2 regions of the Neorhizobium sp. T25_13 genome follow, and region 2 is predicted to be linked to the other one. Evidence: predicted binding sites of a transcription regulator. Region 2 holds the regulator's gene; the other holds the start of a gene.
The links. Region 2 encodes LexA, which represses DNA repair genes until DNA is damaged. Its sites were predicted from a motif close to TGTTCNNNNTGTGTTCNG; they were not measured.
Positions count from the first base shown of each region.

Region 1: C5J22_RS14535 (UvrD-helicase domain-containing protein) is a predicted target of LexA. The motif match lies at 4,967-4,984, and genes of this name have one in related genera.

Region 1 covers NZ_PVBI01000005.1:349,263-363,027, forward strand. Annotated here, with positions in the region: gene C5J22_RS14525 (hypothetical protein) at 161-955, shown strand; gene C5J22_RS31170 (hypothetical protein) at 1,002-1,670, shown strand; gene C5J22_RS14535 (UvrD-helicase domain-containing protein) at 1,909-4,737, opposite strand; gene C5J22_RS14540 (hypothetical protein) at 5,100-5,792, shown strand; gene C5J22_RS14545 (hypothetical protein) at 6,487-7,164, shown strand; gene C5J22_RS14550 (hypothetical protein) at 7,192-7,563, opposite strand; gene C5J22_RS14555 (hypothetical protein) at 8,183-8,821, opposite strand; gene C5J22_RS14560 (hypothetical protein) at 8,814-9,167, opposite strand; gene C5J22_RS14565 (DUF805 domain-containing protein) at 9,252-9,770, opposite strand; gene C5J22_RS14570 (helix-turn-helix domain-containing protein) at 9,920-10,186, shown strand; gene C5J22_RS14575 (DUF3768 domain-containing protein) at 10,249-10,656, opposite strand; gene C5J22_RS31175 (hypothetical protein) at 10,664-11,416, opposite strand; gene C5J22_RS14585 (DUF927 domain-containing protein) at 11,525-13,414, opposite strand; gene C5J22_RS14590 (hypothetical protein) at 13,411-13,765, opposite strand, start outside.
Region 2 covers NZ_PVBI01000002.1:628,330-645,994, forward strand. Annotated here, with positions in the region: gene lpxA (acyl-ACP--UDP-N-acetylglucosamine O-acyltransferase) at 1-651, shown strand, start outside; gene C5J22_RS06695 (LpxI family protein) at 658-1,539, shown strand; gene lpxB (lipid-A-disaccharide synthase) at 1,539-2,717, shown strand; gene gltA (citrate synthase) at 2,747-4,036, opposite strand; gene C5J22_RS06710 (ComEC/Rec2 family competence protein) at 4,630-6,831, shown strand; gene lexA (transcriptional repressor LexA) at 6,812-7,531, opposite strand; gene C5J22_RS06720 (VOC family protein) at 7,732-8,604, shown strand; gene kdsA (3-deoxy-8-phosphooctulonate synthase) at 8,609-9,457, shown strand; gene eno (phosphopyruvate hydratase) at 9,568-10,842, shown strand; gene C5J22_RS06735 (septum formation initiator family protein) at 11,005-11,322, shown strand; gene pdhA (pyruvate dehydrogenase (acetyl-transferring) E1 component subunit alpha) at 11,516-12,586, shown strand; gene C5J22_RS06745 (pyruvate dehydrogenase complex E1 component subunit beta) at 12,605-14,023, shown strand; gene C5J22_RS06750 (pyruvate dehydrogenase complex dihydrolipoamide acetyltransferase) at 14,039-15,382, shown strand; gene C5J22_RS06755 (SGNH/GDSL hydrolase family protein) at 15,449-16,087, shown strand; gene lpdA (dihydrolipoyl dehydrogenase) at 16,149-17,594, shown strand.

The DNA.
Region 1 (13,765 bases), on a different contig from region 2:
GCGGACGGTTCACGCAAGCAGCAGTCACTACGGTACCAAAAGCGGTAGAGTTCGCCCCCTCAGGAAGATCGCCTGCCTTTGCCACTCATCGCCTCCAGCTCGCTATTGACGAACTTCTCCACTTTGCGCAGTATAGTTTAGATTCAAGTGAGGAATACAAATGCGAATATTGTTAATTTCCGCTTTTCTATTTTTGACTGCAACAATAGCAGATGCCGAAGAATACAAAATAATATCTCCTTATCAGGGAATCCAAAACAAAATAAAAAGTATTTATCGTCATGAAGAAGGGGCGACGTTGAAGATATGTGGAAGATTTAAATCGGAAGACAACGGGTGCCTCGGGGATCTATTTACCATTGCACAAAAGTATATTCAGGTTGATGACCTGAAGGGTGCAAGGCGTATTGCTCAATACCTGAAAAAATACAACGAAGAGAGCTATCCGGGCATGCCATGCTTTGAAGAGGGGCGGGGTTACGAAAAGTCGGGATATGGAATTTGGTGGGAATACAACGCCCTTGTCTACTACCTAGACAAGCGTGATGATTCCCCCGCAGCAAAGAATAGCGGAATGCGCGCCTTTTTGTGTCAGGCGGGGGGTACGAGGGACCCTCACAATTTTACAAGCGAGCCCCTGGATGCCAAAGAGTTTGCGAAATTTCTGAGGCCCTATTATGGGGAATCTCCCCAATATGACGGGGAACGGTTTATGACCGAAATAATGGACGTGCTTTATAACGTCAGGCAAAGCAAAGTAATAATTAAAGACGGAGTGACCAAGACTGATAAGGCAAAGGTTGAGCGCCTTGCTAAGGAAATATCAGTTTACAGGCATGCGGCTGCTCAATGCCGAAAAGATGGATACGCGGAAGAGTTTTGTAGCTTTCTTGATTCTTGGCGGAAGTACTACGAGTACGCTAAGAGTAGATTTGTGAAAGAAGGGGAACTTTGAGTAAAGCGGTTTTAAGATACAAGAATTTTGACGGCAGGTGCGCGACATGACCTTCTCAAAAACCCTTAGACGGCCCGTGATTTTTATATCGATTGCTTCCCTGTGGCTAACCGTTGGCAACGCTGCAGCAGAGCGTGAATACAAGCCGGATATGATTCACCGTCAGTGCGTAGATGAATCGCAAACACCTCAGGGGCTTGATCCAGATCTGTTGGACCAATGTGTTGCTAGAAAACGTAACCCTCCGAAATCGCCATCGAGACCGGCCGTCCAGATCCCGGCGCCATCTAATACGACGAAATCGGCTACTGATAACAAGCGAATAATAGAGAACTTTCAGTCCAAGGCAGATCGCGACCCAACCCTTGATCCTTGGTCAAGCAAACCCGAAAAGAATGCTGCGAAAGATAATCGAGCGCCGGTAATTCGTGGCGACTGCGCAAAATTTAGCCAAGCTGGCAAAGGAGCGGTCGATTGGGACTACGTTCGTATCGAGAATAGATGCTCTGTACCTATTCAGGTGGTGATGTGTTACCACATGAACGGCGATGGGAACGACTGCACAAGTAAGACATGGGGAACAACCGACACGATTCTTCCGGGCAAGGCGGTAACCAGCGTGGCGGACGTCCGCTCCCACCCCTTCCAAGTCAAGCACATCGTCTGCGACATGTCAGGGGTGAAGAAGCATGAAAAACTTTGCCTGAGACCGTGATGTTTTTTGTGCCGTGTGAGCGAGGCTGAATTAACAGTGCGCGGCTGGCGCCGGACATCACCTTGCAGAAGGCTCCCTCCCTACCATCGCGCTATCAGAGCGGAGAAATGGCAGGTAGAAATTTCCCGCAAGAGGCTAGTTCTCAGGGAGAGCGACCTTTCGCTGCATTGCGCTGCTCATCCTTGCATTGCCAATATTGGCGCAGCAGGGACGCGATGTTCTCCTGTCGAAGAGTACACTAAAGTTTAGACTTGACCTTCCGCTCGCGCCGAACAGGGCGGGGAGTATGCATTTTCCCGTCACAGGTGGGGTATCGAACACAACCGAGGAAAGGGCCGTATCTCCCGGTTCGTTCGATCAACCATCCATCCGAGCATTCGGGGCACGCTGGGTAGCTGGCACCACAGCTACACCGAGCTTCAGTCGATCCCGCCGCGCGACGTAGCGTGCCAGCGCCGCAGGACGGGCAGGCGGGCAGCAGATTGCCGCAATACTGAACGTGCTCGCAGCGATATGTGGTGCGGCCATTTTTTCCTCGTGCACCCAGCAACCGCCCGCTGCATTCACCGCACTGGTAAGCTTCTTGTTCGGCGCCGACCGCCGCAGCAACGCCATAGACGGGATCTTTCTTGAGCTCAGTGACAAAAGACGAGGGTCTCGAATTGGAGGAAAGGATCGTCAAGCTGTGACGCGCCCGCGTCATCGCCACGTACATCACTCGCCGCTCTTCCGCGTTTGGGAACACCTCTTCCTCAGGTGAGACCAAAGCAAGCAAGGGGTCATCGACGATCTCAGAGGGAAAGCCTGTGCGGCCGCTGTCTGCGTTCAAGAGGATGACATGGTCGGCCTCGAGGCCCTTCGAAGCATGGATGGTTTTGAAACTAATACGCAGTCCTGGAAACCGCCGCTGGAGATTCGGCATGTCCGGCTCGATAAACCGATAGCGCCCCAGAAGGAGCACGCTGGCTGTATGCCCGGCGTCCAACTTAGCGGACATCGCGGCCAGTACTTCCCCCAGTCCTTCCTCGCCCTTCGATGTCATCATGATCTTGATCGCCGGTTCTGTCGCAATCCCGGCGGGAATTATTTGCTTTTGGATCTGCGCCGGATTCCTGAGAACGAAGGCTTGAGCCGCGAACGCGATCTTATCAACGGAACGGAAGGTGCGACCAAGGTCGACCGTCCGGTGTATGCCGGATTGCCCATCGAAGCTTCCCCCGAACTCACCGCCGAAGTGGCGCATGAGATGAATATCGGACCCGGCAAAGCGGAAGATAGATTGCCAATCATCGCCCACGGCAAAGATGCGAACGTCTGGGTGCTGGGCTTTTAGAGCCTTCACTAGCCGGGCTCGGCTTTGCGAGATATCTTGGAATTCATCGACGAGGATATGGCGGAACGGGCTCACGTACCGGCCTGTTTCAACGTAGTGCGCGGCCCTGAGAATCATGTCCTCGAAGTCGATCCGCTTGCCAAGCCGTTGCTGATATTCCTGAAAGACAGGCTCAAATACTGCAAGGAACGCCTTGCCTCGCTTGCTTAGTTTCATGCGCTCGGACTTGGCGTCGCAGGCCGCGAGGCTGTAGCCACCGCCTTTAAACTTCCGCAGGAATGTCCCGAGCAACTGCGAGAACGCATCGATCTGATTGAGCTCGACAATGTGGTCGTAGAGAGTTTCAGCCGAGCGAGGGTTCAGGAGATTTACATGCGGGGCTAGCTTTTCGGCTAGGGCCGCCAGCAGGCGGCCCTCCTGCCGTTCGTAGCTGTAGGTTTCGATGAGGGTCGTCTCATGTGCGGCGTGGGTCTGACGCTTCCATTCCATGCCTGCAAGGTAATCTTCGCGGTTAACGAAGGGAGCTGTCGTCAGCCGCTCGCTACCATCAGACATTTGCTGGCGTCGCACACCGAAATGCTCGATATAAATGCCGCTTTCCGTAAGGCGGAAGTCCGGACAATATTCACGGCGCCCGGTGTCGTAAGTCTTGTGCTCGTAGACGGGTTCGTACTCATACTCCACGCCGTTTTCGTAAAGCCAGTTAGCTATCTGCAACTCTTCGTAGCTCTTGACCTTTTCCCCTTGCAGCGTACGCAGGTCTTGCTGCTCCATGTGGGTGTGGAAGTCGTGTTTCGTCTGAAAGTCCCATTCGGTCTTGGGCTCCACCAGAAAGTGGGCGAACCATTGGATGATTGCCTTAGACACCTCCGGTCTCGTGAGAACGAGGTCTTTCAGTATCTGCTTGATCATATTGTTCAACGCCAAGTCATCGGTGGCGTGATCGGCCAGCGCGGGCTTTGTCCCTTCCACTATCCCGATGATGTCATAGGCAATTGCGTGAAACGTTTGTGCCGCGATTGAAACACCTGAGCGCGCTTCCACTCGTTCAGACATCTCCTTGGCGGCATTTTTCGCGAAGGCCAACAGCAGGATTTCCTCCGGCTTGCGTATACCGGCCTTGACCAGATAGGCTGCCTTCGCGGTGATCACGCTAGTCTTGCCGGACCCGGCACCGGCGAGGACCAATGTTGCATCCTCGTCCACCACGACCGACAGACGCTGTTCCGGCGTCAGAGGCTTGCTCTCAATCGTATCAAAGAAGTCCTTCCACCGGTCCAGCGCAGCCGTCACGAATATTGCAATGGCACTTGCTCTCCCTAATCGAGGTTCGCTTGCAAACTTTCTGACCAATGCGACACCAGCGGCCGCCTCGGAGCCAATGGCATCTGGCTGGAGCTTCGATAGAAGTGCGTCATCGAGGGCTCTCGCTTCGGCAAGAAAGGGTGCAACATGGCAGGCCGCCGGATAGGAGGTTGGATTGAAGAGGTTGGCGACAACGGCATGAACTCGGGAGAAGCGGTCCGCCTCGCGAGCAAAAGCCGAAAGGTTGAAGTCAATCCAAGCTTTTTTGACCTCAATGGAGAAATCACGGGCTTCAGGGTGTCCGGCGCAGCGCAGGATAATGTTCCCGCTTCCTGCTGTTGAGAGCGTCAGCGTTGCACCAAACAAGCCCTTTCGCACCGATGGTGGCGACGTCATGGCTTCCAAAGAGATGGACGACGTCTCGCCCAATCTCGTGACCCGAAGGTGGTGCCCATCAAGTTCTATTATTCGGGCAGTCGAATTGAAGGGATTTACCAGAAATCCAAGTAAGCCCCGCTGTTGCAGCCGTATCATGGGTGTGAGCCTTGTCGTCTTATCGAGCCAGCTTGTAGCACAACCGTGGCATCTGCCCAGCAGACCGCATACGAGGGAGCTCGCTGACAACAAACCGCACGCGTGGATAGACTCATGATAGGGTCAGAACTAGTGAAGAAATGTAGTGCTAGACCCAATACCGTTAGTGCCGGCCACGCGTTTAAATTTACGTTCGGCGGGAATTGACTGTAGTAATAAATTGTGTCCTCGATAGGGTTCTTACGGGGGGATTGAAAATGAAGCGACTAACCTATCTTTTTTCAGCTGTTGTCGCCTTTTCATCCTGCGCCACGTCAGAATTCGCCTTGGCGGATTCGGTTTGCGGCCCGGGAAAGCAACTTGCTACAAATGCTTGGGCCTGCGTATCGGGGAACGGAGGTTCGGGAACCAGAAATTCCGGTCAGGTCACCGGCGGGCAGATCGCAGCGGGCTTGGCAGTAGGCGGAGCAATTCTTTCCATCGTCCAATCCCTAGCCAGCCAAACCCAAGCCACCGATAATGTCGGAAGGGCAGATCTGGACGAACAACGACATGGCACGAATAGCCGACAGCTCAATCGACAAGCAATTGCACTTCAGCAGGCCGGGAAGTTTGATGGCGCGCGCATTGCCTTTCTAAAGGCCGCGGACGAAGCGGTGATTGCGGGAAATCAGCGAGAGGCAAAGATCAATCAGAAAAATGCCGAGATAGCGGATGCCTTGCATTGGCTGCGCAGTGGGTACGACGCCGAAAAAGCAGGAAAGCCGACGCGGGCGAACATTGCCTACCGGATGGGGATAGATGCAGCGACGCGTGCAGGAAATGAAAGCCTAGTCTCCAAATTACGGAAGGCAAACGACGCGTTGATCAAGAATAATTCAGGTAGCAGTATGATACCTTCTCAAAAGAACAACTGCATGCTCGTTAACGGCAAATATGCCTGCTACTGAGAAACCTATGCGACCCATCTGGCCCCTTATGTCGAATATCAGCTCGTCAGCCATCATCGCAGCGTTGCTGGCGGCAACACAATTTGTGCCTGCCAAGGCAGAGTCGGTTCTTCCGGTACGGTACGGAATTGAAATCCCAAATGTAACCGTCCAGACCGAAAGGCGCTATCTTGAGGTTTTGACAAATAGGCCCCTCGTCCAAAGAGATAAGATATCTGCTCCCGCAATGATAACTGCTACGCGGATAGACGGGAAAACCTTTTATACGCTTGGGTACTCGACGCCCTGGAGTGCCGGTTGCAAGGTTAACGGGCGTTTTTCTCACGCCACGCCGCTGTATGACATCGGATCCAAAACATCAGATCGTTTAGTTTGTAGAGATTCAATCGAGCCCGGCTCTACGACCGAAATCACGATGGCGTCTTCAAGTAATCATAGTGGCGACACGATTTCCCTTTCAAGCACTATGAAAACCAAGCAACGCACATCGCATTGGGGCAATGATGTAGTAGCGTCGGTTCATGTAGTAATAAAAATCGAAGGAGGCAAATGCGCGGTGCTCGAACTTAATCTCAGTGCGGCGGATAAGTCTTTCACCTCCAAAGATTATACAAGTTACAGGACAGTCTCGTATTCGAAGAATTGCGCGCTACGCTGAAATAGATCACACCCCCTCAGAGCAACGAATTTCGGTATGGGCAAGATGAAAAAATCGATATTATTCATCCGCACGAGAATATTCTGCGTCACCCTTACGGCGCTTGCGGTCACGACGTCCGTCGCCCAAGCTGATACTGCGAAGCCAGCGTTTCAATATATTCAGCTATCGAATATCACCACCCACACCGATAAATATACATGGAACACGCTGAAAAATAATTTCAACGCCTACAAACACCCAATTTCTGGCGGAGCATATATTCAGCCCGTTCGATCCGAGGGGAAAACATTCTACACTTTCGCATATGGTGGACCATTCGGACGAGGCTGCAAGGTCAATGGCAGGTGGTCATCTATCAGCCCCTTGTTCGACATCGGCAAAACTACCTCGGACCGCATTTCATGCAGCGACCCTTCTAAGCCCGGCGAGACGAACAAGATTACAATGTCTACCTCAAGCAGTTTCAGGGACGGAATTTTGACGCTCTCCAGCGTTCTGCGCGACGAGCAACGCCAGCCGTTTGAGTGGATGGGGAAGTACTCTACTATCGGTACCGATTATGAGGTCCGGGTGGATATCTCCATCGAAATCCAGGGCCCGTCATGCAAACTTATAAAAGCAGACCTCAGGGAGAAGGGAAAAAATATCCACGACAAGGGCTTTGAGCAAACAAAGACCGTGTCATTCAAGCCGGGATGCTCGCTTCAATGAAGCTCTATCTCGCGCAGCGAAGCAGAATTAGCACGGATATCTTTCGACAAGGGCAGAGAGGAGATGCATGGGCATATTCGATGATTTGTCCTTGCGGATCCACTCTGAGTCTCGGACTTGGGATGCGATAATTGCAAGAGCGTCGTTCGCTGTTATCGCTGTACCCCTCGGCTCGCAGAATAGAAGAGGCTTTTTCTCTTCACTGAGCCTAGCGTTCACCCACCGGAGTGTTTGAGCTGACATCGATATCATTTGTTTCAGCGTGGAGTTCTGCTTCGCATCCCTGACAAGATCCTCCATCGTAGGCTCTTCTTCCGCAAGAACTGCCATGGGAAAGACTAGTATAACGGCCAGAATTACGAGATATCTCTTCCTCATGTGCGCCCTGTCGTTTGGCATATGTTGCAATCTTACTAAGTCTTAGGCAACAATCCACGCTTTGACAACGACCGCGATGAAGCTAGTACGGTCTCTTCCGCGCGTTGATAGAGAGTATTGATCTCCTCCGCTTCAAACAGGGGAAGACGCTTGTTTGCCACAATGTACTGGCCAATCCAGTCCAGTGTATCCCCGGATAGGTAATGGTCCGAAAGTATCAACGACCATGCGACATCGGGAACTCCGAACGGCTGGTAGCGGCACTCTCGACAGGGTGTCCACGAGCCATGTTTCTCATTCCCGCATTTGATGCAGATTGCACGCGTCATCTCAGACCCCCGAATAGTAGCCAAGGAAACGTGCGGCGCGTTGGCTTGTGGAACAATATCCGATATGACAATTGCCAGAATGTCAAGACAATGCCGGGCGACGATGATGTCACAACAAGAACCTGTCCGTGATCAACGATAGGGTCGTTATTATGCACTGCCTGCAATATTATTTCACCAAGGAGGTTTAAGTAATATGTATAGATATATCTTGCTTTGCTGTGAGGATCAACATCCAAGATAAGTAACGTTCGCTATATTTCTGGTAACTCCGCGTCATCTCTAGAACAATAGACACTGATGTCGGAAAACTACTGCGCGAAGGGTGAGGTTTTGCCGTCAGCTTTGCCGCTGCCGCGCCTGAAGAGATCAGCCGCTTTGCCACGAAGGTCGGCTATACAGCCGTTGAGATTGGCATTGACCTGATACGTTTCAAACTGGCCCATTGGCGGAACATGCCATTCCGGCTCGCTACCGGCGAACGTGATGCGTGTGCTGATGCCCTTGCGGCGCGAGTCCAGCATGTAGGACAGGGCAACTTCGACACTGAAAGACTTGTCCTTCCCGACGACCTTGGGGTCGGTTGAGCCAGTCAGGGAATTGTTGCTCTCCGCCGCCAGCTCGAAGCTCAGCCGTCCGGCAATGGTTATGAGATCGACGTTCGTCTTGTTGCCGATCGGTAGCTCCCAATTCTCAGAATAAATCTGGAGCCAAGGCTCGATATATTCGGCGCTGGTAAGGACGTACACGAAGTTGAGCCCCCTGTTCGGCCACGTCATGGTTCCCAGCCTGCAATGAGGCTTGTCGTCGGGTTTGGCATTTTTCGGGGGTAGGTGCTGCCACACGCCCCAGACGTTGCCAACGAAATAGGGCAAGTCCTCGCTGCGAACACTGCCTGCCCCGGCCAGCAAGCCAATCGAGATCAGAGCGGCACTGGAGACATTACGCATTGTTCGCCGCTACCTTCCCCTTGCGGGCCGAACGCCACGAGAAAAATGCCCCTACAGCGAGAATAAAGGCCACCACGGCCCAAACTGTCATGTCGCTGAAGTTTCCGCTCGCACCGGCCGCCAAAGCCAGCAGCGAGGCCACCGCGAACACGCCCATCGCCACCACCGGCAGGCCGAACGAAAATGCTCCGCCGACGAAGTAGAGAACACCCACCAGCATGCCGACTGCACCGGCATCGGCCGTGGCTTGCTCCCCAAGCATATGGGAAGCCGTGCCCACGGTGCAGGATTGCAGTAGCACCAGCAGCCCCAAAAACATCGAAATAATACCGATCGCGATTTTCATTGTCCCTCCAAATTTCCGAACTTTTTGATTTCCAAATGAGCACGCCGCCCGAGCGGGCGGCAAGGCAAAGGTCCGCAGCGTCCGTCAGCGAGCTATGCCGCTCAAGATCTGGTTCTTCAGCTGTGCGTACTCCGCGTCATCGATCGCACCAGACGCACGCAGCGCGGCTATTTTCTCGATGCGATCGACCACTGACCCGTTGGCGGCTTGAGATGCTGCTGGGGCGGTAGCAGGGGCGGATTGCGAGTGAGGCTGAAGGGGTAGGCCGTACCGGTTCGGCCCCGGGGTCGGTGTGAAGCAGCCGAACGCGATGAAGGCCACGATCCCGATTCCGGGGATCAGGCACAACAACACCAGCCAGCCGCTGCTGCCGGAATCATGCAGGCGTCTGACGATGATCGCCAGCGACGGGATGTAATGGCCGATCACGACCAGTGCGGAGACCAGCGGCTGCGGCTCACGGCCTCCGCTGATCACGATGTCGATGATGAAGGTGCCCACCGCGATCCCCAGGAGGGCGAGGTGGTAGGACCAAAACTGAGCTCGCGTTGATCGCCCCGAGAAGTCGACGTAGCGGCGCATGGCGTCAATGTAGGCGGTCATCGTGGAATTCCCTTAGATACCTTGCCTAACCGCATATGATCGCCTCCCTCAGAGGCATCTGTTCGGTTGCGAGGTGGAACTTGTAGCAACGAATATGGGACTGACAGTCCGTCGATTGTCAAGCACTCAATGTGGCCTTGTGCGCCATCATGGACGCCCGCAAACTCATCGGCTGGAATCTGCGCGAGCTGCGCGTCGAGCGAGGCCTTTCTCAAGAAAGGCTTGCGCTTGAGGCGGCGATTGACCGGTCGTACGTGGGCCGAATCGAACGGGGCGAGGAGAACGTCACTATTTCGGTTTTGGAAGCTCTGGCAGCGGCCCTGGATGTCAAGGTCGGCCGTTTTTTCGCTGAGGTTGACCCCGCCCGGCCCCGGCCTGCGGCAATGCGAGCAGGACGAAAACCGAGCAACACCTGACAAAAAAGAAGCCGCGAAATGATCGCGGCTTTGGGGGTCAACGTCCACTTGAAGCAGGAGGCTCAATATTCGTCCTCCCGCATGATTGTTATGACGCGCGTCGTCACCGCTGGGTCGGCTGGATCGGGTGATAAGTACTCTAGGTCGCTATCGAAATAGTCGATCTTCCAAAAGTACCCTTGCCCTGCGACCAGCACGCGACCGAAGTCATGTTCGCGTTGCGGATCGTTCGCCGCATCGAAGGCATCAAACTCCCTCACGGCTCGCAGCAACTGCGCCCGCTCATCGTCGGGGAGACCTTGAACGCACCGCGTCAGCATCACCCGCCCGCCGGCGAACGTTTCTCTTAGCCGATCGTTGAGTTCGCTGATCAGCCGGGTCCTGTCGAGGTTCATCGCCGTGCGCTGCCGAAGGTTGCTGTAAGGGCCTGGACCGATATCGATCATCGGCAATATCGTGATCGTCTGCATGAACGCCTCACGCGGCCACATGCTTGGGATGCAGCAGGGCGATATCGGTGATGCCCCGGGTGAAATTCGGAAGATCGGGCCAATCACGCCACTTCAGACGAAATTGCTCGTTAGCAGCCTGTTCGATCACCTCGGCCTCGAACCAGCCTTCCGATGGTGCGTCTTCCGCCAGAACCAAATCGCCAACCACGATCTTCGACCAGTCCTCAGGCTGGCGTGGTGGCACCTCGCCTTTGCTGGCCTTGGCATATCCTTCGGCTGCTGCCGCCTGTGCAGCTTCGACCCGGGCAGCGGTCGAGGCCGCGAACTCCTCATCGAAATACGTCGCGAGCTGGTCGTAGACCGTGCGCTTGACGAACGGCACGAACGCCTTGCCGCTCTCGAACAGTTTGCCACGCGGCAGCTTCGAGGCGATCGCTGCGAGCTCGTCGGAGGCCACGCCGATAAGCGCCATTCCCATAATATCAGCGGCGACTGCGGCGGCGTCGGCTTGATTTTCCTCGAACCACGAGGCATGTGGCTTACCCTGATCATCAAGGCCAACCAGCAGGACATGCGGCGCGCCGCCTGTTTTCGTCGGCGCGGTTGACTTCGCGCGGGGCTGAGCGACGACCAATGTTTGTCGCGGCCCGTTGAGGATCGACACGTGCGGTAGCGACACATTTTTGGAGTTTTGAACGACCGGGGCTGTTGAAGGCATGTGCATGGCGGCTCCTAAACGAATGAGAGCGCCACGGGGGCGCTCAATTGTTGTTTTCATCGGCTGCTCGGCAAAGGTTGAATAAGGTAAGGCCTCAGTGCCGAACAGCCGCCATTATGCACATTTTCTATTGAAAATCAACATCTTAGCGTATTCTGAGTTTTTCGCTCATTCGTTGAACCGCGTTTGAGAGTTGATGGCGGTCACCCTGAACACGTAAAAAACGTCGCGCCTTTCCTCACGACCGACCCTGCGCAGCCGCAGTTTGCTCTGGAGGTTTCCTCCGGCCCGGAGAATCCCGTCTTTCTTGAGTTGCTTGAGCTTGGCAGTCGAGTAGTTCAGCTTGCCGATTGCATGGAGAGGGACAGCGAGGCACAGCGTCTTGTCCTTCGCCGTGAATACGATTCCGTCTATCTTCTTAAAAGCTTTGTCCGAGACCTCGGGTTTTTCGCTTCCCCGCGCATCGGCGAAGACGTGAGAAGGATCGGTCATGTACTCGTTAAAGCGAAGATCGCCATCACTCTCCAGCGCGTTGGCGTGCTCGTTCCAAGCTCGCAGAAGGGTGCGCTTGACGCGGCCCCACTGCTTTTTGTGAAGGGTCTTCGTTTTGAATGCAATCACCGCAGTGGCGTATGCCAGAGCGAATGACTGCACCCGCCGATATGGCAACGTCGCCATCTCAGCTTCACCTTGGCCTGCGGCTTTCATAAACTTGCCGACTGCACCCTTTATCACCTCAAGCAAGCCAGCATGATCTCGGTGAACATAGCGAAGGACTTCAAGGATTAATTTCCGTGCCAACAGCCCGTGATTTGCTTGAGTGACCGTGAAAATCTGCTTCATGGCTGCGCCCAACGATGAAAACCCCTCGGGAACGCTGTCGAAAAACCCAGTTTCGCGGGTCGGAAGTTTGAAGGATATCAACCGCGCTTCCAACGCTTCGGTTACGTCCTCACTGGCGGCTAGGATTGTCCTCATCGGCTCGTTCGAGTTCGATAACATGCTCAGCGAATGTGCCGTAATGGCCTCGCCCGTTCTCGCCCGGCTCTCACCCGACGAAAGCCGATGTACAACGTTCAAGATCACGTCGCCTCGCTTCTTCGGATCCTTGTCAGCGAGCGTGGCCTCGTCCAGAATCAGAAGGTGATTGTCGTGTTCCCTGAAGAACTCCTCGATCTTCTGCGCCGACATATTCCATCTGTGGGCATAGCCACCCACCCGATCAGGCTTACCCCATATTGAACCAGCGACGGTCGATGTAAGAGCCGTCTTGTAGTTCGTGCTCCTGCCGACAAGATCCATCATCATGTTTTCGGCGTTGATCCCCGCGGCTTTCGCAAAGGGCTTGATCACCTGCGACAACCCAAAGAAAAATACGGTGAGGGGGATAGCCTGATCGCGTAGAACAGGCGCGACACCGGTTTCGTAGGCTTCGAGCTCGCCAGCTCTCTCGAAAGCTTGGCTGCCTGTGGTTCGGGGGTGGACTACAAGCCGACGCTCGCCGAGAATCACATGGCCGTCGCCGTAGACAAAATATCGCGGGCGGGTAACTCGCTCGTAGCCCTGGATCGTCGCAACGGTTGATTTATTCGACCCGGCCGCCTCGATTTTTGCGTTGAGTTGGTCCCGGGCAGCTCTACCGTTCACCCGAACTCTGATCTTGGCGAGTTCGACTAGGACTTTCTGCGGGGTAGCGGCTAGTTCCGTAAGAGGTAGCACGAACTTGCCGCCTTTTGCGGCAAACAGATAGTAGAGCAGCCCGTCATCGCCATCCATACACTCAACCACCAAATCTCCTATCGACGGTCGGCTAGGGCTCTCTCCATCATCGAAAACTGGGCCTAGGCCCGACTTTTTTGTGGGTACGGCTTTCGCCTCACGGGCCGCAGCTTTCGTTGCTTGCCCAGAAACTGGGCCTAGGCCCGCTTTCTCGGAAGGACGCGATGACTTTGCAGTACTACTAGGTGCAGTTGGCAACCCCTTTTTGCCGCCGCCGCCCTTAACCCTCCTGGCGTACCTTTGTAGACCTTCGAAGTGACGAGTTACTGCATCTTTCATTTCATATCTCCGATCATGGTTGCCATTTCGCAATGGATGAAGCGCGATGTCATCGACTCGGCGAAGCCGCCGAATTGGATGACCTGCGCAATCGGCGTCGCCGCCATGCAGCGAAGCCAAAGAGTTTCTTGTTCGAGGGTCATGCGGTTCGATGTGCGGTCGCGACGTCCGTCCGAGCGGACGAATTCGACCCGATCCTGAGCTTTCATTTTGGTCAGGTAACCGAGGATGTTCCCGATCTGGGAAGCCGAAACCGATCGTGCGGAAATCGGCTTGTCGCGGCCACGCGCAATGCGCGGGAGCCGCACATTGAATGCAGCTTTCAAGGCCGGTTCGGGGACGCCCCCGATC
Region 2 (17,665 bases):
ACCGAGATCGGCCGCAACTGCCGTATCTTTCCGATGGCGATCATCGGCGGTGTTTCTCAGAGCCTTCATGAGGCGGGCGAGGATTCGACGCTGACGGTCGGCGACAATTGCGTCATGCGCGAAGGCGTGACGATGAACTGCGGCACGGTCGGCGGCGGCGGCAAGACTGTGGTCGGCAACAACTGCCTGTTCCTCGCCAATTCGCACGTCGCGCATGACTGTCAGCTCGGCAACGACATCATCATGTCGAACAACGTCATGCTGGCCGGCCACGTCCACGTGGCGGACCGGGCGATCTTGGGCGGCGGCTGCGCCGTGCATCAGTTTACCCGCATCGGCCGCCAGGCTTTTATCGGCGGTCTTTCGGCCGTCAATTACGACGTCATTCCCTATGGCATGCTGAACGGCAATCCGGGCGTCCTCGGCGGCCTGAACGTGGTCGGCATGACCCGGGCCGGCGTCGAGCGCGCGACGATCCATACCGTCCGCCGCGCCTTCAAGCAGATCTTCGAGGGCGAGAGTAACATCCGCGCCAACGCAGCGGCGATCCGCAACGACTACGCCGATTGCAAGGAAGCGATGGAAATCCTCGATTTCATCGCGGTCGAGAGCGATCGTGCCATTTCCTCGACCTTCCGCGGCAAGGGCTGATCCCACATGGCCGGCCTCCCGAGCCTTGCGCCGAAGGGCCGGCTGGCAATCATCGCCGGGAAGGGCTTCTTGCCCCTCTATGTGGCGAAAGCCGCCCAGGCTGCCGGTGAAGCGCCTCTGATCGTAGCGCTCGCAAACGAATCCGATCAGGGCTTCGACGGTTTCGAAGCGGTCTCCGTCGGCGTCGGCAATCTTTCGGCGATCGAACGCCTGTTTCGCGACAAGGGCATCACCCGTGTCATCCTGTCGGGCGGTGTTGCCCGAAGGCCCGACTGGCGCGACATCCATCCGACCTTCCGCACGATCCTGAAAGTCCCCTCGGTTGTCCGCACGCTTCTTTCCGGCGGCGACGATTCGGTGCTCCAGATGGTCATCAAGCTCATCGAGGCGATGGGCTGCGAGGTGCTGGGCGCCCACGACATCGTGCCCGGCCTGCTTGCAAAGACCGGACCGCTCGGCGCCCATGCGCCGTCCGAGGATGACCGCCGCGATATCGATCGGGCGTCCGAAGCCGCCAAGCGTCTCGGCGAGCTCGATATTGGCCAGGGCGCCGTCAGCGTCGGCGGACGTGTCGTGGCCTTGGAAGGCGTCGAGGGCACGGACCGGATGCTGGAGCGGGTGACGGCATTGCGCGCCGAGGGCCGCATCTCCGCCCGCCGCAAGGGCGTGCTCGTCAAGCTCTGCAAACCGCAGCAGGATATGCGCGCTGATCTGCCGACGATCGGCCCGTCGACCATTGAAAACGCCATCAAGGCCGGTCTCGCCGGCATCGCCGTGGAGGCGGGACGCGCTTTGGTGCTGGAAGAAGCGAAGATGATTGCCGCGGCGGATGCTGCCGGTATTTTCGTCTGCGGCATCGATCCCGGCCTGCCGCAAGGAGGATTGTGATGGTCAAGACCTTGAAGGTCGGCGTCATAGCCGGCGAAGTATCCGGCGATCTTCTCGGCGGCGATCTGATCGCGGCCTTGAAGGCAGCCCATGACGGCCCGGTCGAACTCGTCGGCGTCGGTGGCGAAGCGTTGGAGGCACAAGGCCTCACCTCGCTCTTCGACTTTTCCGAACTGTCGATCATGGGGCTGACCCAGGTGATCGCCCGCCTGCCGAACCTGATCAAGCGGATCAACCAGACGGCGACCGCGATCGTTGCCGCCAAGCCTGACGTGCTGATCATCATAGACAGCCCCGATTTCACCCATCGCGTCGCCAGGAAAGTGCGCGCCGCTTTGCCGGACCTGCCGATCGTCGATTATGTCTGCCCGAGCGTCTGGGCCTGGAAGGAATATCGCGCCAAGGCGATGCTCGGCTATGTCGATCATGTCCTGGCTGTGCTGCCGTTCGAGCCTGAGGCCATGAAGCGTCTCGGCGGGCCGGAAACCACCTTCGTCGGCCACCGTCTGACAGCCGATCCGTCGCTCCTCAAGGTCCGCGGCATCCGGGCCGGGCGCCCGGTGAAGGAGCGAGGGGAAGAAAAGACGATCATGCTTCTGCCGGGCTCCCGTTCGGCGGAGATCAAGGCGCTGCTGCCGATCTTCGGCGAGGCGGCCCGCGAGTTCGTTGTGCGCAACGGGCCGACCCGCTTTGTGCTGCCGACGGTTCCACGCCAGGAAAAGCTGGTGCGCGAGATCGCCGCCGGTTTCGAGGTCAAGCCGGAGATCACCGCCGATGCGGACGGCAAATGGGCGGCCTTTGCTGAGGCCGATGCATCGCTTGCGGCCTCCGGAACGGTGATCCTCGAACTCGGCCTGGCCGGAATTCCGGTGGTCTCGGCCTACAAGACCGACTGGCTGATCACCATGCTCGCAAAACGCATCAAGACCTGGTCCGGCGCCCTGCCGAACCTGATCGCCGACTATGTCGTCGTGCCGGAATACGTCAACGAGGTGGTGCGATCGGCAAACCTCTGCCGCTGGGCCGAGCGCTTGTCTTCCGACACCATGCAGCGTCGCGCCATGATCGAAGGTTTCGACCTCACCTGGGAGCGCCTGCAGGTGCCCGTGCCACCGGGCGAAGCGGCCGCCGGCATCGTTCTCCAGGTTCTGGACACAAAAAAGCCCGGTCGTCTCTGACCGGGTTTTTTGTTGGGTTCGCTTGGCGATTAACGCTTGGAAACCGGGATGTAGTCCCGCTGCGCTTCGCCAGTATAGAGCTGACGCGGGCGGCCGATGCGCTGCTGCGGATCTTCGATCATTTCGGCCCACTGGGCGATCCAGCCGACGGTACGGGCGAGAGCGAAGAGCACGGTGAACATGGTGGTGGGGAAGCCCATCGCCTTCAGCGTGATACCCGAATAGAAGTCGATATTCGGGTAGAGCTTCTTCTCGATGAAATACTCGTCGGTGAGCGCGATGCGCTCGAGTTCCATCGCGACCTGCAGGAGCGGATCGTCCTTGTGGCCGAGTTCGCCGAGCACTTCATGCGTGGTCTTCTGCATGATCTTGGCGCGCGGATCGTAGTTCTTGTAGACGCGGTGACCGAAGCCCATCAGGCGGAACGGATCGTTCTTGTCCTTGGCGCGGGCGATGTATTCCGGGATTTTGTCGACCGAGCCGATTTCCGTCAGCATGTTGAGCGCTGCTTCGTTGGCGCCGCCGTGGGCCGGGCCCCAGAGGCAGGCAATGCCGGCCGCGATGCAGGCGAACGGGTTGGCGCCCGAGGAACCGGCGAGGCGGACCGTCGAGGTCGAAGCGTTCTGCTCGTGGTCGGCATGCAGGATGAAGATGCGGTCCATGGCGCGCGAGAGCACCGGGTTGACCACATACTCTTCGCACGGAACGGCAAAGCACATGCGCAGGAAGTTCGACGCATAGTCCAGGTTGTTCTGCGGATAAACGAAGGGCTGGCCGATGTGATACTTGTAGGCCATCGCGGCAAGCGTCGGCATCTTGGCGATCATGCGCAGCGAAGCGACCATGCGCTGGTGCGGATCGGTGATGTCCGTCGAGTCGTGATAGAAGGCCGACAGCGCCCCGACGCAGCCGCACATGACGGCCATGGGATGGGCGTCGCGGCGGAAGCCGGTGAAGAAGCGGCTCATCTGCTCGTGTACCATCGTGTGATGGGTCACGCGATAGTCGAAGTCCTTCTTCTGCGCAGCGGTAGGCAGTTCCCCGTAAAGCAGCAGATAGCAGGTTTCCAGGAAGTCGCCATGCTCGGCCAGCTGTTCGATCGGATAACCGCGATGCAGCAGGATGCCCGCGTCGCCGTCGATATAGGTGATCTTGGATTCGCAAGACGCCGTCGAGGTGAAGCCCGGGTCGTAGGTGAAGGTGCCGGTGTGTTTGTAAAGAGCGCCGATATCGACCACGTCCGGACCGATGGTGCCCGACTTGACCGGCAGATCGACTTTTCTGTCACCGATTACCAGATTTGCGCTTGTATCCGTCATGCTGATCCTCCAACCTTTTGGCGGCATGGCGCCCAAAAAGCGCCACAAGAATTAAGCGTCCACAGTTTAGCTATATGATCCGAAAGCTGATGCCAAGCTGTCGTGACGGCATTTTGTGCAGCGCGAAAAATTATTGGGCAGCGGCGTTTGCTTGGATGTCCAACTTCCTGTTGCAGGCCTTTTTTGCGCCTCGGAATTCCCGATATTTAACCGTCGGTTGACGGCCGGGGAGGAAGCGCGCAGGTTGCATTGCCACATGTTTGGCGGTGGGGCGAATAGAGCGTTTCATGCCGGAGGAAAATGCATTTCCGACGCGTGCCGAGGCAGGGAAGCTGATATCCCGGCCGCCGGATCTCCGCATAAACGGAGGCGCATCCGACTCAGTCAAGGTCCGGGACCTGGCCGAGCTTTTTCCCGCGATCGAACGCAGCCCGCCGGTTCACACGTCACGCGGGTCCTTTCAACGCTCGACGATCCGACGCCTTGACCGGCTGCGGCGCCGTCTCCCGGCCATGCTGGAGGAGGAGACGGTCCATGGCCATGGCTTCCTTTTTCTGCCTGTTGTCATCGGGGCAGGGGCCGCCTGTTGGTTTGTGCTGCCGCAGACCCCGGCTTTCTGGCCGTATTTCCTTCTCTTTTGCGTCTGCGCGATATTTGTGATCGTCTCGCGCTACCGGTCCGGTGCCACGCACCTGTTGCCGCTCGCTCTCGCACTCTTTCTCGCAGGCATGATGCTGGCGCAGTTGGAGACCTGGAGGCGCTCCACCGTCATTCTCGATACGCCGGTGACCACCGAGCTTGCCGGCGTGGTCGAGCGCAGGGAGAGCGACGCCCAGGGCCGCTGGCGTTATATTGTCCGCATTGAGCGGACCTCCAATCCGCAAGTCAGGCGCCCACCGCAGCGTGTATCTCTGCTGGCAAGGTCCCGCCATGAGCCGGCCCAAACCGGCGAGACGATCAGCGGCCGCGCCCGCATTTCACCCCCGTCGGGACCCGCCCTGCCTGGCCTCAACGACTTTGCCTTCTCTTCCTATTACGACGGCATCGGCGCGGTTGGATTTTTCTATGGGGCGCCGAAAAAGCAGGCTGCTTCCCCTTCAACCCGGAGCTGGATTGCGAACGTCGAAACCCAGCTTTTCGATCTGCGCAGTGCAATCGCAACCCGTATCCGGAAGACCGTGCCCGGAGATCCCGGCGCCTTTGCCGCGGCGATCGTCACCGACGAGCGCCGGGCGATTTCCGAAGACACCACCGAGGCGCTGCGACTGTCGGGCCTTGCCCATATCGTCGCTATTTCCGGGCTCAACATGGCGCTCGCCGCCGGCATCTTCTTTGTCGGCGTGCGCACCGTGCTTTCCGTCTTCACGGGCTTCGCCCAGGCCTATCCGGTCAAGAAGATCGCCGCACTCGGCGCCCTGATGATGGCGACGGCCTATTACCTGATCTCCGGTTTCGGCGTTTCCGCCGAGCGGGCCTATATCATGATGGCGATCATGCTGGTCGCGGTGCTTTTCGATCGGCCATCGATCAGCCTGCGCAATGTGGCGCTGTCTGCCCTGGTCATCATCGCCATGTCGCCCTCGGAAATATTGGGGCCGAGCTTCCAGATGTCGTTTGCCGCCACCGCCGCCCTTGTCGCCGGCTACGCACTCTGGAAACACAGGGCAGAACGCCGCGATCCCGAACCTCTGCCATTCCGTCACCCTGTGGTGACGCCGGTGCTGGCATCCTGGAATTTCGCGGCCGGCATCTTCGTGACCTCGCTGATCGGCGGCATCTCGACCGCCATGTTCTCGGTCGAGCATTTCCACCGTATCGCCACCTACGGCCTTGCCGCCAACCTCGCCGCCATGCCGATCATCTCCTTTGTGGTCATGCCGGCGGGGCTGGCCGGCATGCTGCTGATGCCGTTCGGCCTCGATGCGCCCTTCATGAAGCTCATGGGCATCGGCCTGGGATGGGTGATCGCCATCGCCAAACACGTCGCCGCCTGGGGCGGCGATGTCGGCATAGGGCGACAGCATCCCTGGTTCCTGACCGTGTCGACGGCAGGTTTCCTGCTGCTGACGCTCATGAGGACGAGACTGAGACTGATAGGCCTGCCGCTGATGGTGACCGCTCTGCTGCTTTCCTGGCATGAGCGGTCGATGCCGCTGCCGGATATACTGATCTCGGAAGACGGGACGATGGTCGCACTTGTAGACGGGGAAGGGGTGACCACCAATCGCGCCCGCCCGCCCGACTTTGTCTACGGCCAATGGAAGAGGGCGCTTCTGCTCGGCGATCCCACCAAGCCTGAAATGTCGCCATCCAGGGACAAGCCCCCCGACGACAAGCAGCCCGGCGAGAAAACCAACGAGCGCCGCGAACTGACCCCGCAGCAACTGGAAACGGCAAAGTCGAGGATAAAACAGGCGCCCGTCGGCCGCTTCACCTGCGAGCCGACGGCCTGGTGTGCGGCAAGCACGGGCAAGGGCATCGTTATCGCTGTCGAGGACGGCCGTTATGCGGGTGCCGCCTGCGACGCCGCCAGTCTTGTCATTGCGCCGCGCGCCCGCTTCGACCAATGCCGGTCCGGCGCCCTGATGATTAATGGCGCCACGCTTCGCAAGGCGGGTGCCCTGGAGATTTCCCTCAACGGCGCGACCGACATTCGGCGCTGGCAGATCCGTGCCGCCATGGCGGGCGCAGACCGTCCCTGGAGCCGGCACCGCCACTATGATTGGCGAAGCCAGGGTTTCGATAGTTCATTGCCGGAACCGCTCCGGCAGATGATCAGTGATACCGGCGGATGAGGCCGACGAGCTTGCCCTGGATCTTCACCCGGTCCGGCCCAAAGATGCGGGTTTCGTAGGCTGGGTTGGCGGCTTCGAGGGCGATGGAGGCGCCGCGGCGGCGGAAGCGCTTCAGCGTCGCTTCCTCGTCGTCCACCAGCGCCACGACGATATCGCCCGGATTGGCCGTATTGCTGTTGCGGATGATCACGGTATCGCCGTCGAGAATGCCGGCCTCGATCATCGAATCGCCCTTGACCTCGAGCGCATAATGTTCGCCGGAACCGAGCATCTCGGCCGGCACGGCGATGTCGTGCGTGTTGTTCTGGATCGCCGAGATCGGCACGCCGGCAGCGATGCGGCCCATGACCGGAACTGTCGTGGCGTTCGGCGAATCGTCGTTGGCGGCAGGTTTCTGAGGCGCCGCGACCGGCTGCGGTTTGCCGAGGCTGCCCTCGATGACGCTGGGCGAAAAACCACGCCGCGGCTGCATGCTCGGCGAGTAGGCTTCCGGCAGCTTGATGACTTCGAGCGCCCGGGCCCGGTTCGGCAGGCGGCGGATGAAGCCGCGCTCCTCGAGCGCGGTGATCAGGCGGTGGATGCCGGACTTGGACGCGAGGTCGAGAGCATCCTTCATTTCATCGAATGACGGCGGGATGCCGGATTCCTTCATGCGTTCGTGAATGAACAGAAGCAATTCCTGTTGTTTGCGCGTGAGCATCTTTTGGCACCCTCAGAGTCGGAAACAAATCCAGAACGGACACTATATGTTCCATATGTGTTCTGCAAGTCCCTAAATTTCTGTGAAGTATGATGATTTTTTCTTCATAGATGCGTACCAGATATCTCGAGCCACACCACTTGCGCGGCGCGAGCCCGCTGCCAAACTAGCTTTGCGATTCCAATTCCGGGGGCCCTCGCGTGAACGCAAGACCAATCGATCATCTCGTGCTGCCGGTGGCGGGACTTACCGCTGCGCGTTCCCGGCTCACGAAGCTTGGTTTTACAGTTGCGCCCGACGCTTTTCATCCTTTCGGCACAGCCAATGCTTGTGTGTTCTTCTCGGATGGCAGCTATCTGGAGCCGCTGGCTATTGCCAATCGGCGTCATGCAAGCGCTGCCGCCAAACGCGGCAACGTTTTTACCGCACGCGATCTGGCCTTCCGCAAGGCACGTGACAGGCAGGGCTTCTCGGCGCTCGTTGTCGCGACGCGCGACGCGATGGCCGATCACGCGCGTTTCAAGATGCGTGGCATCTCGGCAGGCGACGTGCTGGAATTTTCCCGCGGAATGACCTTGGCCGACGGTTCCGAAATCCAGGCAAGCTTCCGGCTGGCTTTTGCGGGTGATGACCGGGCGCCCGACTTCCTGATGTTTTCCTGCCAGCGGATCAATCCCCTGCCGGCCGATCGCGGCGAACTGGAGCACCATTCCAATGCGGTCATGGGGCTGAGCAAGATCATTCTGTCGGCATCGGCGCCCTCCGATTTCGCACCCCTGGCCGAGCTGGTGCTGATGACGAAGGCGAAGCCAGAGGCTGCTTCGCTCGAGCTTGCGGCGGCAAATGCCCACATTCGCATCCTGCAGGATCACGAACTCGAGGCGGAATTCGCCCTGCCGCCGACGCCGGGTGCCGAGGGGCTGCGCGGCCGGGTGATCATCTTCAAGACGGCCGATCTTGCCGTGACAGAGATCACCCTTGCTGCTAATGACGTCGCATTCGTCCGCCGGGAGGGCCGTGTTCTCGTCTCGGCGGCGCCCGGCCAGGGTGTTTTGTTCGGCTTCGAGGAATAGGTTCATGGAAGTTACCGCAAATTCCAGCGTCTCCGTCGGCGAGGGAGACGGCAAGGTGGTTTTCGCGCAGGACGCAAAACTGTCGCTGATCGCCGGCCCCTGCCAGATGGAAAGCCGCGACCACGCCTTCATGATGGCAGGCGCCCTGAAGGAAGTCTGCGGCAAGCTCGGTATCGGCCTCGTCTACAAATCCTCCTACGACAAGGCCAACCGCACGTCGATTTCCGGCAAGCGCGGCATCGGGCTCGAAACCGCCATGGAGATCTTTGCCGACCTCAAGAAGGAGTTCGGCTTTCCGGTCCTGACCGACATTCACACGGAAGAGCAATGCGCCGTCGTTGCCGAGACGGTCGACATCCTGCAGATCCCGGCTTTCCTCTCCCGCCAGACGGACCTGCTTGTCGCAGCCGCCAAGACCGGCCGCGTCATCAACGTCAAGAAGGGCCAGTTCCTGGCCCCATGGGACATGAAGAACGTGCTTGCCAAGTTCACCCAGAGCGGCAATCCGAACGTGCTGCTCTGCGAGCGCGGTGCTTCCTTCGGCTACAACACGCTGGTCTCCGACATGCGCTCGCTGCCGATCATGGCGTCGCTCGGCGCTCCGGTCATCTTTGATGCGACGCATTCGGTGCAGCAGCCGGGCGGGCAGGGCGCTTCGACCGGTGGCGACCGCACCATGGTGCCGGTGCTGGCGCGCGCAGCCGTCGCGGTCGGTGTCGCCGGCGTCTTTCTGGAAACCCACGAGGACCCGGACAATGCGCCCTCGGACGGCCCCAACATGGTGCATCTGAAGGACATGCCGCGGCTGCTCGAAAAGCTGCTCGCGCTCGATGCCATCGCCAAGGCGGCTTGAGCCCGCCCACAAAAAGCGCGCAAACTGCTTCGATTGTAATTTTCGTGTCATTGATTATGAGACATTTTCAGTGACCTCGTGACGTCAAGTCCAAACCCAGGGAGAGACCCTTGACCGCCATCACCGATATCATCGCCCGCGAAATTCTCGACAGCCGCGGCAATCCGACCGTCGAGGTCGATGTCTATCTGGAAGACGGTTCGATGGGCCGTGCGGCCGTTCCGTCGGGCGCCTCCACAGGCGCGCACGAAGCCGTTGAACTGCGTGACGGCGGCAAGCGCTATCACGGCAAGGGCGTCGAAAAGGCGGTCGAAGCCGTCAACACCGAGATCTTCGATGCGATCGGCGGTTTCGATGCCGAAAGCCAGATCCATATCGACAAGACGATGATCGCGCTCGACGGCACGCCGAACAAGTCGCGCCTCGGCGCGAACGCCATCCTCGGTGTCTCGCTCGCCGTCGCCAAGGCTGCTGCCGAGACGTCGGGCCTGCCGCTCTACCGTTATGTCGGCGGCCCCAATGCCCATGTCCTGCCGGTGCCGATGATGAACATCATCAACGGCGGCGCCCATGCCGACAACCCGATCGACTTCCAGGAATTCATGGTCATGCCGGTTGGCGCCGATACGCTGAAGGACGCCGTGCGCATGGGCTCGGAGATCTTCCACGTTCTCAAGAAGGAACTTGCGGCCCAGGGCCACAATACCAATGTCGGCGACGAAGGCGGTTTCGCACCGGGCCTGAAGAGCGCGTCGGAAGCCCTCGACTTCATCATGAAATCGGTCGAGAAGGCCGGTTACACGCCGGGCGACGACGTCTGCCTGGCGCTCGATTGCGCCTCGACCGAATTCTTCAAGAACGGCAAGTACGAAATGGAAGGCGAGGGCCGCACGCTCGAGCCGGAAGCCATGGCCGATTACCTGGCCGAGCTTGCAGCCAAGTACCCGATCATTTCGATCGAAGACGGCATGGCTGAAGACGATTGGGCCGGCTGGAAGTACCTGACCGACAAGATCGGCGCCAAGTGCCAGCTGGTCGGCGACGACCTGTTCGTCACCAATTCGGCCCGCCTGCGCGACGGCATCAAGATGGGCGTCGCCAACTCCATCCTCGTCAAGGTCAACCAGATCGGCTCGCTGTCGGAAACGCTCGATGCCGTCGAGACGGCCCACAAGGCGGCCTACACCGCCGTCATGTCGCACCGCTCGGGTGAAACCGAAGACTCGACGATCGCCGATCTCGCTGTCGCCACCAATTGCGGACAGATCAAGACCGGCTCGCTGTCGCGCTCCGACCGGCTTGCCAAGTACAACCAGCTTATCCGCATCGAGGAAATGCTGGGTCCGCAGGCCGTTTATGCCGGCCGCGGCATCCTGAAAGCCTAAGGCTTTTCGATCCGATATTTGCCATGAAGGCCCGCGCCAAAAGCGCGGGCTTTTTCGCGTCATGATTCTGGTCAACGATTGCTTAAGCAAGTTCTGCGAATTTGAAGCTCTGTTTCGGATCTGATTTGAGATCCCGTAAGCGTGACAAGGCGTTAGAGCGGCATGTGGACAAAGCATCATAAGAAAAGAAAATTCGGCCGTTTTGTCCTTCCCGCCATCACAGTCGCGTTTCTGTCCTACTTCGGCTATCATTCCATCCATGGCGATCTAGGCCTGATCGCCACGGAGGAATTCGAGCGTCAGCGGCAGGCGCGTGCGGGCGAACTCGCCAAGCTGACCGCCCGGCGCGAAACGCTGGAGCGGCAGGTTCAGCTGATGAGCGACGGTTCGCTCGACAAGGACATGCTGGACGAGATCGCCCGCTATCAGCTGAATATTTCCCGCGGCGACGAAATCGTCATCTTCAACAACTACTTCTAAATTAACCCGATTTCGGTTAATTTTACATTTCTGTAACCTATTCAATAGGTTGTGCGGAATGTGAGCCATGCATTTATGGCATTGCTGGGGCAGCTTTTCTTGCCTATGGTACGCCCGACACCAGAGTGGGAATCTGGCGATACACGTCAGGGCGTAATCTCGCTCTCAACGCAGAACTCAAAGGGAGGGATGAATGGCGCCGACCAAGACCGCGTCTGTATCCGGCCGCAAACCAGCGGCAAAGTCTGCAATCAAATCGGCCTCGAAAGCCTCCGCCAAGGAGTTTACGGGCAAGAACACCCCGGATTTCGGCAAGGATCAGGATCTTCACGCCTATCGTGAAATGCTGATGATCCGCCGTTTCGAGGAAAAGGCCGGCCAGCTCTACGGCATGGGCTTCATCGGTGGTTTCTGTCACCTCTATATCGGCCAGGAAGCTGTCGTCGTCGGCATGCAGATGGCGCAGCAGGAGGGTGACCAGGTTATCACCGCCTATCGCGACCATGGGCATATGCTGGCAACCGGCATGAGCGCGCGTGGCGTCATGGCGGAGCTCACTGGACGCAAGGGCGGCTATTCCCGAGGGAAGGGCGGCTCGATGCACATGTTCTCCAAGGAGAAGCATTTCTACGGCGGCCACGGCATCGTCGGCGCCCAGGTTTCGCTCGGAACCGGCCTCGCCTTCGCCAACAGGTATCGTGGTAATGACAGCGTCTCGGTCGCCTATTTCGGCGATGGCGCGGCCAACCAGGGGCAAGTCTACGAGAGCTTCAACATGGCGGCCCTCTGGAAGCTGCCGATCGTCTATATCGTCGAGAACAACCGTTATGCGATGGGCACCTCGACGGCGCGTGCGACGGCGCAGTCGAACTACTCGCTGCGTGGTTCCGGCTTCGGCATCCCCGGAATCCAGGTCGACGGCATGGACGTTCGCGCCGTGAAGGCCGCCGGCGACGAGGCGCTCGAGCACTGCCGCTCCGGCAAGGGCCCGATCATTCTCGAAATGCTCACCTACCGTTATCGCGGCCACTCCATGTCCGACCCGGCGAAATATCGCTCCAAGGACGAAGTGCAGAAGATGCGCTCCGAGCACGATCCGATCGAGCAGGTGCGCCTGCGCCTCATCGAAAAGGGCTGGGCCACCGAGGACGAGCTGAAGGCGATCGACAAGGATATCCGCGACGTCGTTTCGGATAGCGCCGATTTCGCCCAGGCCGATCCGGAGCCGGATCCGTCCGAGCTCTACACCGACATTCTGCTCTGATCGCGGGGAGGGAACCCAATGCCAATCGATATCCTGATGCCCGCGCTTTCTCCGACCATGGAGGAAGGCACGCTTTCCAAATGGCTGAAGCAAGAAGGCGACAAGGTCACGTCCGGCGATGTCATCGCTGAAATCGAGACCGACAAGGCGACCATGGAAGTGGAAGCCGTCGATGAAGGCGTGATCGGCAAGCTGCTGATCGCCGCCGGCACCGAAAACGTCAAGGTCAACACCAAGATTGCCGTGCTCCTGCAAGATGGCGAAAGCGCCGATGCGATGAGCGCGGAAAAGCCGGCGGCACCTGCCAAGGCTGACGCGGATACGCCGGCTGCAACGTCCGACGCCGCAGGCGGCAAGGCCCGCGAAGCAAGTGAAGAGACGCCTGCCGCGGCCAAGGTCCCGGCCCAGCCCAAGGCCGAGGCGGCCGCCGATCCGGATATCCCGGCCGGCACCGAAATGGTCATGACCACCGTTCGCGAAGCGCTTCGCGATGCGATGGCCGAAGAAATGCGCCGCGACGAGAACGTCTTCGTCATGGGTGAGGAAGTCGCTGAATACCAGGGCGCCTACAAGATCACCCAGGGCCTGCTGCAGGAATTCGGACCCCGCCGCGTGGTCGATACCCCGATCACCGAACACGGCTTTGCCGGCGTCGGCGTCGGTGCCGCCATGGCGGGCCTGAAGCCGATCGTCGAGTTCATGACCTTCAACTTCGCCATGCAGGCGATCGACCAGATCATCAACTCGGCCGCCAAGACGCTTTACATGTCCGGCGGCCAGATGGGTGCGCCGATCGTGTTCCGTGGCCCGAACGGTGCTGCCGCCCGCGTCGGCGCGCAGCACAGCCAGGACTATGCCACCTGGTACAGCCAGATCCCGGGCCTCAAGGTCGTCATGCCCTACACGGCTGCCGACGCCAAGGGCCTGCTGAAGGCCGCCATCCGCGACCCGAACCCGGTCGTCTTCCTGGAAAACGAAATCCTCTACGGTCACCAGTTCGAAGTGCCGAAGCTCGACGATTTCGTCCTTCCGATCGGCAAGGCGCGCATCCACCGCAAGGGTAACGACGTCACCATCGTTTCCTTCGGCATCGGCATGACCTATGCCGTGAAGGCGGTCGCCGAACTGGAAAAGGAAGGCATCGACGTCGAGTTGATCGATCTGCGCACGCTGCGCCCGATGGACCTTCCGACCGTCATCGAGTCGGTCAAGAAGACCGGCCGCCTCGTCACTGTCGAGGAGGGTTATCCGCAGAACTCGATCGGTACGGAAATCGCCACCCGCGTCATGCAGCAGGCCTTCGACTATCTCGATGCGCCGATCCTGACGATCGCCGGCAAGGACGTTCCGATGCCTTATGCGGCCAATCTCGAAAAGCTGGCGCTGCCGAATGTCGGCGAAGTCGTCCAGGCGGTGAAAACCGTCTGCTACAGATAAGGGGAGGATGTTTCGATGCCAATCAACATCACCATGCCTGCCCTGTCTCCGACCATGGAAGAGGGCAATCTTTCCAAGTGGCTGGTCAAGGAAGGCGACAAGGTCAAGTCCGGCGACGTGCTCGCCGAGATCGAGACCGACAAGGCGACCATGGAAGTCGAATCCGTCGATGAGGGCACAGTTGCCAAGCTCGTCGTTGCGGCCGGTACCGAAGGCGTCAAGGTCAACGCCCTGATCGCCATCCTCGCCGCCGACGGCGAGGATGTCTCGGCTGCCGCCTCTTCGGGCGGTGGCGCTTCTCCGGCTCCGAAGGCCGAAGCTGCACCCGCCCCGAAGGCGGAAGCCGCTCCGGCTCAAAAGGCGTCCGAACCGGCTCCTTCAGCCGCAGCACCGGCTCCGGCGTCTTCGGGCGGTGCAAGGCCCTTTTCTTCGCCGCTCGCCCGTCGCCTCGCCAAGGAAGCCGGCCTCGACCTTTCCGCCGTGTCGGGTTCCGGCCCGCACGGCCGTGTCGTCAAGGCCGATATCGAAAGGGCTGTCGCTTCCGGTGGTGCCAAGCCTGCACCGGCTGCCGCTGCACAGGCTGCTGCCGCACCGGCGATCGCCAAGGGGCCGTCGGACGATACCGTCCTCAAGCTCTTCCCCGAGGGTTCGTACGAGCTTCTTCCGCATGACGGCATGCGCAAGACGATCGCCTCGCGCCTCACCGAGTCGAGCCAGACGGTTCCGTCCTACTTCGTCTCGATGGATTGCGAGCTCGACGCGCTGATGAAGCTGCGCGCCGAGATCAACAAGTCTTCGCCGATGAAGAAGACCGACAAGGGCGAGGTTCCGGCCTTCAAGCTGTCGGTCAACGACTTCATCATCAAGGCGATGGCGCTCGCGCTGCGCGATGTCCCGATGGCGAATGCTTCCTGGACCTCGACGGCCCGCGTGCTGCACAAGCATGCAGACGTCGGCGTGGCCGTATCCATCCCGGACGGCCTGATCACCCCGATCGTCCGCAAGGCCGAAACGAAGACGCTCTCCGCCATCTCCAACGAGGTGAAGGATCTCGCCAGGCGCGCCCGCGACAAGAAGCTGAAACCGGAAGAATACCAGGGCGGCACGACATCCGTGTCCAACCTCGGCATGTTCGGCGTCTCCAACTTCACCTCGATCGTCAACCTGCCGCAGGCTTCGATCGTCTCGATCGGCGCAGGCGTCGAGAAGCCGATCGTGAAGAACGGCGAGATCAAGGTCGGCACGGTCATGACCGCAACCTTCGCCTTCGACCACCGCGTCATCGACGGCGCGCTCGGTGCGGAACTCGCGTCCGCCTTCAAGCGCTACATCGAAAATCCGATGGCGATGCTGGTCTAGTCTGGTCTTTCCCTCCCCCTTGCGGGGAGGGTGTCCCCAAGGGGGAGGGGAATGCGTGGTGCGTCCATGAAAACCGTTCTGTGCTATGGCGATTCATTGACCTGGGGTACGGATGTCGCAACCGGCGGCCGCCATGCTTTCGAGGATCGCTGGCCGAGCGTGCTGCAGGCAGCGCTCGCTCCGGCGGTCAATGTGGTTGCTGAGGGTCTCGGCGGTCGTACCACCGCCTATGACGACGGGCTTGCCGATTGCGATCGCAATGGCGCGCGGCTGCTGCCGACAGTCCTTCATAGCCATGGTCCTCTCGAGCTGGTCATCCTCATGCTCGGCACCAATGACCTGAAGCCGATCATCCACGGCACGGCCATGGGCGCGCGGCAGGGCGTGAAGAAACTGGTCAGCCTCGTGCGCTTCCACGACTGGGGGCGGGAATGCGACACGCCGGAAATCCTCATCGTGTCGCCGCCGACGCTCTGCGAGACCGCAAACCCGATGACCGGAGCGCTGTTTCGGGGAGGCATCGAGCAGTCTTCGATGCTTGCATCGCTCTATCGGGACCTCGCGGACGAACTGGGCTGCGGTTTCTTTGATGCGGGATCGGTAGCGAAAACGACGCCGATCGACGGCGTGCATCTCGATGCAGAAAATACCCGAGCCATCGGACGCGGCCTCGAGCCCGTCGTCCGGATGATGCTGGGGCTGTAGAACAAGATTTCCCGAGGCGGGCCGCTTGGAGCTGGCCCCCCAATGAGAAGGCAGGAAAGCAATGGCTCAATCCTACGACGTCATCGTTATCGGTTCCGGTCCGGGCGGCTACATCGCCGCCATCCGGGCATCCCAGCTCGGGTTGAAGGTCGCCGTCGTCGAGCGCGAGCACCTCGCCGGCATCTGCTCCAACTGGGGTTGCATTCCGACCAAGGCGCTGTTGCGTTCGGCCGACGTCATGCACACCGCGAGCCATGCGAAGGACTACGGCCTGACGCTGGAAGGCACGATCAAGCCGGACGTCAAGGCGATCGTCGACCGCTCGCGCGGCATCGCCCACCGCATGAACAACGGCGTCGGTTTCCTATTCAAGAAGAACAAGGTCGATATCATCTGGGGCGAGGCGAAGCTTTCGAAGCCCGGTGAGGTCGTCGTTTCCAAGACCACCAAGAAGCCGGTCGAACCGATCGGCCCGATCCCGAAGAATACGCTGGGCGAGGGCACCTATACCGCCAAGCACATCATCATTGCGACAGGCGCCCGTCCGCGCGCGCTGCCGGGCATCGAGCCGGATGGCAAGCTGATCTGGACCTATTTCGAGGCGATGAAGCCGGAAGAGATGCCGAAGTCTCTGCTGGTCATGGGGTCAGGCGCGATCGGCATCGAGTTCGCCAGCTTCTACCGCACCATGGGCGTCGAGGTCACCGTCGTCGAGATCATGAGCCAGGTCATGCCGGTCGAGGACGCGGACATCTCGGCGCTTGCCAAGAAGCAGTTCGAGCGCCAGGGCATGAAGATCCTGCTCGAAGCCAAGGTTGCCAAGGTCGTGAAGGGCGCCAACTCGGTCACCGCGACGATCGAGCTGAAGGACGGCAAGACGCAAGAGATCACCGCCGACCGGATGATCTCGGCCGTCGGCGTCCAGGCCAATGTCGAAGGCATCGGCCTCGAAACCTTGGGCGTGAAGACTGACCGCGGCTTCATCGTCATCGACGGTTACGGCAAGACCAACGTGCCCGGCCTCTATGCGATCGGCGACGTCGCCGGCCCGCCGCTGCTCGCCCACAAGGCTGAACACGAAGCGGTCATCTGCGTAGAGAAGATCGCCGGCCTGCCGAACGTGCATCCGATGGACAAGCTGAAAATCCCCGGCTGCACCTATTGCCATCCGCAGGTCGCCTCTGTCGGCCTCACTGAAGCCAAGGCGAAGGAGCAGGGCCGCGACATCCGCGTCGGCCGTTTCCCGTTCGTCGCCAACGGCAAGGCGATCGCGCTCGGCGAGGACCAGGGCCTCGTCAAGACCATCTTCGACAAGAAGACTGGCGAACTGATCGGCGCCCACATGGTCGGTGCCGAAGTCACCGAACTGATCCAGGGCTTCGTCGTCGCCATGAACCTCGAGACGACGGAAGAGGAGCTGATGCACACGATCTTCCCGCATCCGACCATTTCCGAGACGATGAAGGAAAGCGTGCTGGATGCGTATGGCCGGGCGTTGAATGCGTGAGGGAAGTAGAGGCCAGGGATATCCCCTCGCCAACAAAATTTAAGACTTAGCTGAAGCTAAGATCTTGATTT